DNA from 2 places in the Paenibacillus ihbetae genome. Region 1 is predicted to be linked to the other one. Evidence: predicted binding sites of a transcription regulator. Region 1 holds the regulator's gene; the other holds the start of a gene.
What was found. The regulator Rex, encoded in region 1, represses fermentation and respiration genes when NADH is low (regulators of the CRP and FNR family bind a similar motif). The targets are predictions, from matches to a motif close to TTGTGAAATATTTCACAA.
Positions count from the first base shown of each region.

Region 2: a site for Rex is predicted at 1,856-1,873, ahead of BBD41_RS02210 (nitrate/nitrite transporter). Genes of this name have one in related genera too.

Region 1 covers NZ_CP016809.1:862,667-866,853, reverse strand. Annotated here, with positions in the region: gene dinG (ATP-dependent DNA helicase DinG) at 1-2,022, shown strand, start outside; gene BBD41_RS03935 (redox-sensing transcriptional repressor Rex) at 2,092-2,754, shown strand; gene BBD41_RS03930 (amidohydrolase) at 2,732-4,030, shown strand; gene BBD41_RS03925 (cell wall elongation regulator TseB-like domain-containing protein) at 4,058-4,187, shown strand, end outside.
Region 2 covers NZ_CP016809.1:511,858-516,044, forward strand. Annotated here, with positions in the region: gene BBD41_RS02205 (YwiC-like family protein) at 1-143, opposite strand, end outside; gene BBD41_RS02210 (nitrate/nitrite transporter) at 269-1,792, opposite strand; gene BBD41_RS02215 (response regulator transcription factor) at 1,962-2,609, opposite strand; gene BBD41_RS02220 (sensor histidine kinase) at 2,606-3,685, opposite strand; gene BBD41_RS02225 (GAF domain-containing protein) at 3,682-4,152, opposite strand.

The sequences.
Region 1 (4,187 bases):
CATCTGTTGATCGAAGCCGGCACCGGAACGGGCAAATCGCTTGGATACCTGCTTCCGTCCATTTACCAAAGCGTCAAGCAGGAGCAGAAGGTGATGGTCAGCACGCATACGATCAACCTGCAGGAGCAGCTTCGAGACCGGGACATACCTCTGCTTACCCAGGTAGTGCCATTCCCTTTTAAAGCAGCCATTTTTAAGGGAAGAGGTCATTATTTGTGTTTGAGAAAATTTGAACATAAAATAAATAGGAGAGATTTTCATTCGCCGAAGGAGGACGTCATCACGGCGGCCCAGATGCTGGTGTGGCTCACGCAAACCGAAAGCGGCGACGACGAGGAGCTGAATCTCGGCGGCCGCGGGGGCGATTTCTGGGAAACGATCGCCAGCGATTCCGATTCATGCCTTGGACGCAGCTGCCCCTGGTTCCGCAAGTGCTACTACCATCGGGCGAAGCATGAGGCCGGCATTGCGGATGTCGTGATCACGAATCACTCCAAGCTGTTTACCGACGTAAAAGCGAACCACCAGCTGCTTCCGAGCTATGAACGGCTCGTCATCGACGAAGCCCATCACTTGGAGGATGTGGCAGGCAAGCATCTCGGGCTGCAGATGAAATATTTTACGGTGGTTCATACATTGACCCGTCTGTACAAGGACAGCCGAAGCGGGCAGCTCCCTGCGCTGCGGCAGCTGCTGCAGGCTTCTCCGCATGAGAAATCCGGGGAATGGTCGGCGGTCATCGACCGGATCTATCCTGATCTGATCACGGTGAAAGAAACTTGGGACCGCCTCAGCGACCAGCTGTTCGGCCTGCTCCCGGAACGCGGCGACGCTTCGCCGGGAGATGCCGGGCAGTATTCGCTGCGGCTCTCGCCTGCGAAGAAGCCGAAGGATTGGGGAACGCTCGCCGAGCTGGAACAGCAGATTCACGTTACGCTGGGAGATGTCGTGCGCAAGGGAGACAAGCTCGTCGCCGAAATAAAGGAAGAGCTGGACGATTACAGTGCGGACAGCCTGCTGACGGACCTGTCGGGCTTGTTTAAGGATCTGGCTGCGCACCGCGAGGATTTGCGGTCCTTCATGGCTTTGAACGACGAAGGCACCGTGTACTGGATGGAGGCCAACGGCAATTTCCGCAGCAAGTCGCTGCAGCTCTACGCCGTGCCCGTTGATGTCAGCAAGCATTTGAAGGAATTGTTTTTTGACAAGAAGCGGAGCGTGATTCTCACATCGGCGACGCTGTCGGTCGATAAATCGTTTCAATTCATGATCGACAATTTAGGGCTCCAGGAAGCGGCGGACGCAGGAAATCTGAACACGGTTCAGCTGCCCTCCCCGTTCAATTACAGGGAGCAGGCGCTGCTTGTCATTCCGCGGGATTTTCCTAGCGTGAAGGGGTCTGTGGGGGATGCGGTATTTGTAAACACGCTCGTGAAGTCGCTCTCCGAAGCGGCAATAGCGACCCATGGTCGTATGCTCGTCCTGTTTACGTCCTATCGGATGCTCCGCCAGGTGCATGAGCCGCTTAAGGAAGCGCTGGCTGCCAGCGATATTACGGTGCTTGGCCAGGGAATGGATGGAACGAGCCGTACGAAGCTGATTCGCCGGTTCCAGGATAGCAGCGCCTCAGTTCTGCTGGGGACCAGCTCCTTCTGGGAGGGCGTTGACATTCCCGGAGAAGCGCTGACCTGCCTGGCGATTGTCCGGCTGCCGTTCCAGCCGCCCAACCATCCGCTGGTCGAGGCGAAGAGCGAGCTGCTGCAGCAGCAGAAGAAGAATCCGTTCATGAAGCTTTCGGTGCCGCAAGCGGTCATCCGCTTCAAGCAGGGCTTCGGGCGGCTTGTTCGGACTGCCCACGATAAGGGGATCGTGATTGTCTACGATACGCGGGTGATCGAATCATATTATGGAAAATACTTCTTGTATTCCCTGCCCGGACCGAAGATGGAGCATATGCCGACCGAGGGGATCGTCCCTCGTATTGCGCAGTGGCTCCAGGAAAGGGAAAATGAAAAAGAGTGAACCTCGAGGGGAGCAGGGTTATTACATTGGAAGCGATGAACTATCATCCTATTAATAGGGGGAGCATGCATGAAATCGGATAAAATTTCAGAGGCCGTCGTCCGCAGATTGCCAGTCTATTTGCGCTATTTGAATGAGCTTCATAAGCGGGAGGTGTCCACCGTCTCCTCACAGGAGCTTGGGCAGAAGCTCGACCTGAATCCGGCCCAAATCCGTAAGGATTTGGCCTATTTCGGTGATTTCGGCCGGAAGGGCATCGGTTATGATGTCTCCTATCTCATTGAGAAAATCCGCCAAATCCTGAAGCTGGACCAGAAGATCAACGTTGCGCTGGTCGGTGCGGGCAATCTCGGACATGCGCTATCCAACTACAACGCATTTCTGAAGGATAATATGAAGATTGTGGCGATTTTCGACTCGTATCCTCCGAAGATCGGGCTTAAGATCAATAATTTGACGGTGCAGCCGATGGAAGAGCTGGACCAGACGGTCCAGGAATACGGCATTCGAATCGGGATTATTACGGTTCCGGACTTTGAAGCGCAGAACGTAGCCAATCAGCTGATCAATGCCGGAATCGAGGCGATTTTGAATTTTGCCCCGACGATTTTGAAGGCACCGTCCCACATCCGCATTCATACCGCGGATTTTACGACGGATCTGCAAAGCCTGGCTTACTATTTGGACAATGGGAAGGAGGATGCACAGCATGACAACGAAGTGGATGGTTAAGAACGGAACATTTGCCGTGCTTCAGGAAGGACAACCGGTTATCCGCGGGTATATGGTTGTGGAGGACGACCGCATCACGTATCTGGGGGAAGAAGAGCCTCAGGTCGATGCCGAAACCCGGGTGATGGACGGGACGCATCTGTTATTCCTTCCGGGGCTCGTCAACACGCATGGGCATGCAGCCATGTCGCTGCTCCGCGGCTTTGGCGACGATCTGGCGCTGCAAGTTTGGCTGCAGGAGAAGATGTGGCCGATGGAAGCGAAGTTTACGGCAGACGATGTCTATTGGGGCACTTCGCTCTCGGTGCTGGAGATGCTGAAGGGCGGTACGACAACCTTCGTTGACATGTATGACCATATGGATCAGGTAGCGAAGGTTGTCCAAGACTCCGGCATGCGGGGAGTTCTGACGAGAGGCGTCATCGGCTTATGCCCGCCAGAAGTGCAGAAGCAGAAGCTGGATGAAGCGGTTGCTTTTGCGAAAGACTGGCACGGTCAGGCGGAGGGGCGGATCACGACGATGATTTCGCCGCATGCGCCTTACACATGCCCGCCGGACTTTATCGAGAAATTCGTTCAAGCGGCGCATGATTTGAATCTGCCGATCCATACCCACATGTCCGAAACGGCAGCCGAAGTGCAGCAGAATGTGAATGACTATGGACTGCGCCCGGTGGCCCATCTGGAGAAGCTTGGCGTGTTCTCGCGTCCGGCGCTCGTTGCGCATGCGGTGCATTTGACGGATGAAGAGATTGAGATCTTGGCTAAGCATCAGGTGGCGGTATCCCATAACCCGGGCAGCAACCTGAAGCTCGCCAGCGGGGTTGCGCGCGTGCCCGAGCTGTTGAAAGCAGGCGTGACGGTGTCCCTGGGAACCGATGGACCAGCGAGCAATAACAACCTGGACATGTTCGAAGAGATGCGTCTGGCCGCTCTTATCCACAAGGGCGTCAGCGGCGATCCGACAGCCGTTCCGGCAGCCGAAGCGCTTCGAATGGGAACCGAGTATGGAGCGAAATCGGCATTTCTTGATAACGTAGGCAGACTGGCCGTCGGGATGAAGGCCGACATGATCGCGCTGAATACCGATCAAGCGCATTTCCTGCCGCGCACGGATTACATTTCGCATTCGATTTACTCGGCATCCGCCAAGGATGTGGAGCATGTATGGGTTGACGGCAAGCAGGTTGTTAAGCACGGCTCCTGCCTCACGCTGGATGAGGAACGGATCCGCCGTGAAGCCCAGCGTTCATTCGAGCGTCTTTCGACCCTTTAGGGCAGATTAAGGGGAGGATCAGACGGTTTGAAAAAGAGAACAAAGTGGATACTGCTTAGTATATCCGGGCTGCTGCTGGCGCTGCTGTGCGTGCAGCTGTACTATTCCTATGTCATGAAGGACACGTGGAATGAGGAAAGCTTGGCGGTGCAAGCCG
Region 2 (4,187 bases), 350 kb from region 1:
GCGAAATAGAGCAGCAGCCAAGCCAGAAACAGCGGAGCATGCAAAATCGTTGGCTTCGCCGCCGCCATTCCGATCATATAGGGTACGATGAGCATCGCCCATCCTCCGTGTTCCCGCGGTATAACGATCTTCGATCGGTTCATCCTTCTCCCCTGCACTTTCAAAGTGGAATGTCGTTCCGGACCCCTGGCACCAGAACTTGAAGACACTTCCTGTAATCTTATTTCTCCAAACCCTTTGCTTTACCGCAGCTTCGACACTCCAGCCCTTATGTTGTCCCCGCCTTTGCTCGTTCCGCTGCCGCTTGTGCCGTAATGTCGCTGAATGTGCCGACATAATGAATAATGTCCCCCGTTTCGTCCTTTACGGCATTGATCGTAAGCAGCTCGAGATACTCTTCCCCGTTCTTTCTGCGGTTCCAAATTTCACCTTGCCAGCTCCCCCGCTCTGCAATTTCCGTCCACATCCCGGTATAGAAGGCCTTGGATTGCCGCCCGGATTTCAGGATGCTCGGATTTCTCCCGATCACCTCTTCCTCGGTATATCCGGTCAGCGCAGTGAATGCCGGATTGACCGCATGGATTCTTCCATTGGCATCCGTGACCAGAATGCCTTGCCCGGTCGAGTTAAACACCTTCGAGGAAACCGAGAGTTTGTCCTGGAAATACATCCAGACGACAATGATGAAGCTGGCAAGGGCCACTTGGGACAAAGCCATGAATCCGATCGCGTACTGACCTGTAACCGAATGGATGAACGACAGCATGAGCGGCGGAAAAAAACCGCCGAGACCTCCCATCATGGACACGATGCCGTTTACGATCCCGGCCTGCTTGTTGAAATACAGCGGAACCAGCTTGAAGATGATTCCGTTTCCCAGCCCGGCACCGACCGCAATCGTTAGACAACCGACGGTATATAATCCGATCGACGGGGAGAATGCCAACAGGATCGCGGCGCCCGTAAGTCCGATAAACACGCCCATCAGCAGGAACAGCGGTTTGAATTTGTCGGCGAGAAAGCCGCCGATGGGCCGCATCAATGTAGCAAGCAGGATGAATCCTGCCGTCCGCAGCCCGGCATCCACCTTGGCGAGCTCGAAATGCGTGACCAAGAAGTTCGGCAGGTAGACGGTAAAGGCGACAAATGAACCGAAGGTAATAAAATAAAAGAGCGAGAAATACCACAGCTTATCGTTCTTGTACACGCCTCGAATCTGTTCCAAGATCGGCGTCCGAACCTTGATTTCCTTGCGGTCGCCCAAGAACGCGTTCAATCCCGCGAAGATCAGCAGCAGGACCAGATACAGCTGCACCGTTCTCGACCAGCCGATCTGCGTGGCAATCACCGGCGTTGCAAATGTCGTCACGGCCGTGCCCAGGTTCCCCATGCCGTAAATGCCGTTCACCAGCCCAAGCTTTTCTTTGGCATAATACTTCGGAAGCGAGGTGACGCCGACGGAAAACACAGCGCCCCCGATGCCGAGAAACAGTCCTCCAATGACAAGATGCGTAAACGTGGTGGCCGTGCTGATCAGATATACCGGAAATAAAAGCGCGATAAAGCTGAACATGAATACCACTCTTGCCCCGACGACATTCGCATAATAGCCGAGCGGAATGCGCAGCACGGAGCCCAGCACCACCGGGATGGCGGTCAGGATGGCAACGCGGCCGTCCGGAACCGCAATATCCTCGCGGATAAACGGCAGCAGCGCGGATATGATCACCCATACCATAAAACCGAGCACCAGATTCATCGTTTGCAGCGGCAGCTGCACTTTTTTGATCATCCCCATCACCTTTTCTCTCGAAAAATGAATGGCTTTCTTATCATGGATCCCCAATCCCATTGTAAGTGCATGTATTCACAAAGATAATAGGGAAGTTCCCTTAACCTTGGCAAGGAACTTCCCTATTCATAAGCATATGGTTTCCCTCGACAGCTAATGGCGAGACGGATCAGAAATCCAGCAGCTTCTTCTTAAGCGCATATTCAACCAGCTGAGGCCGGCTCTTCAAGTTGAGCTTCTCCATAATTTTAGCTTTGTGCGCTTCAACCGTCTTCACGGACACATACAGCATCTCCGCAATCTCTTTATTCCCGTATCCCTTGGCAATCAATGGCAAGATCTCGAGCTCCCGCTGCGAAAGACTGCTGAGCGGATCTTGCTCGGGGCTTTCGCTGTCCTTCTTGATAAATTCCCGCACCAGGGAGGTGGCCATCTGCGGATGAATGTACGTGCCTCCGGCGTAAACCATCCGTATGGCGGAGATCAGCTCATCATCCGGCGCGTTCTTGAGCACATAGCCGGACGCTCCGTTCTTCAACACATGAAACAAATAATCCTCGTCGTCATACATGGTCAACACGATAATCTTGGTGCCCGGATAATCGGCACTGATTTTGCCGGTAGCAATAAGTCCGCTTTCGCCAGGGGGCATGCTCAGGTCCATCAGCAGCACATCCGGCCTATGTTTGGCTACCATCGCGTATGCCTCCAGTCCGTCCGCAGCCGTTGCTACAACCTCCATATCCTCCTGATAGTTGAGAATCATCGAGAACCCGCTGCGGACGACGGCATGGTCGTCGGCAATGACAATCTTCATGAACGGTCCCCCTCCTGGATTACATCTTGAGACAGCGGTATACGGAGCTGCACCGTTGTCCCTGCGCCGACCGCCGAAGCCAGCGTGAACTGCCCGCCGACCAGCTCCGCCCGCTCCCGCATGCCGTACAATCCGAGCCCGGTCCCTTGCGCCTCGTTAATAAACATATTAAAGCCGACACCTTCATCCCGCACGGTCAGCTGAAGGACCCCATTCTCCTCCCACAGCCGCACATGAACCTCATCCAGCCCGGAATACTTCAGCGCATTCAGCACGGCCTCCTGGCAAACCCGGTAAACGACGGTTTCAATTTCGTTGCTGTACCGGGCTGCCGCAAGCTCGGCGGAAAAATGCACAAGCAGCCCATAATTCTTCTCCATCCATTTAAAATGCGAGCGAAAGGCAGCCTCGAGACCCAGATCGTCCAGCGATGCAGGACGAAGCTCTACCGATAAATGCCGGATATCATCCAGCAGCCGGGTCAAGGACTGCTCCGTCTGCTGAATTTTGTTGAGCACATCATCGTTAACGTTCATGTATTTCAGCACCCGCAAATCCACCAAGGAGCTGAGAAGCTCCTGGGCGACGCTGTCATGCAGCTCGCGGGAAATCCGCTTGCGTTCATCCTCCTGCGCTTTGATCACATATTTCAGCATATGATTACGCTGCAGCATTTCCTGCGTCTTCTGCTGCTTGGTAAGATCCAGCAGCATCAGTACCCGGATACCTTGTTCTTCGTCGATCGTATGATAGCTTGCCGCGAACGGGACGACGCCCTCGTCCCTTGTCCTTAGGTATACTTGAAAGGAAGAGAACTCTCCCTTAGGGTAATCCAAATAGCACCGGGCGCAGGACATCAGCTCCTGTTCATCCGTGTATCCCTCGCAGGTTTGACAGAACGAATCGTCAATCCCCGACTGAATCCGCTCGATCACATCGACCTCCAGAATCCGCTCTGCAGCCGGATTCATGCCGACAACGCCGCCTTTTTGATCCATGAAGAAGATGGCTTCCGTACCCTTGCGGTACAGCTTATCGAGCAGTTCGCTCAATCGATCTCCGGTCATGGTAATCAAGCCTGCGACACCTCCCTGATCCGAAAAGCTCCGAACGTCGCCCCGAGCTGCTCCCGGAAATCGGTAAAAACCGCCGGATTCATTCGGTTCTCCTCCCGGAACCCGGCCAGCAAAACGCCCATTACCCGGGCCTCCACCCACAGCGGAAGGGCCCCCAGACTCTTGAGCTTCTCGGCGGCAATGATCGGAAAATTAAATAAGTCGCGTGCACCAATATCGGCGTTAACGTTTTGAATGAGCATCGATTTTCCGGTCTTGAACACAATTCCGGCGACGCCTTTGCCCGAATGGAGCACGATCCGTTTAAACCGCTCATTGTGATTGCCTGAAGCATACTGCCACGTCAGCACAAACCGGTCTTCGGCAGGCTGGACGAGCGCTAGCGACACGAAATCGAATTGAAACCGATCCCGCAGCCTATCGATTTCCAGCTGATAATCATAGCCAGACTGTTCTATTACCGTCATAGCCCTAACTCCTCTGATGTAGAAAAGAAGGCCGC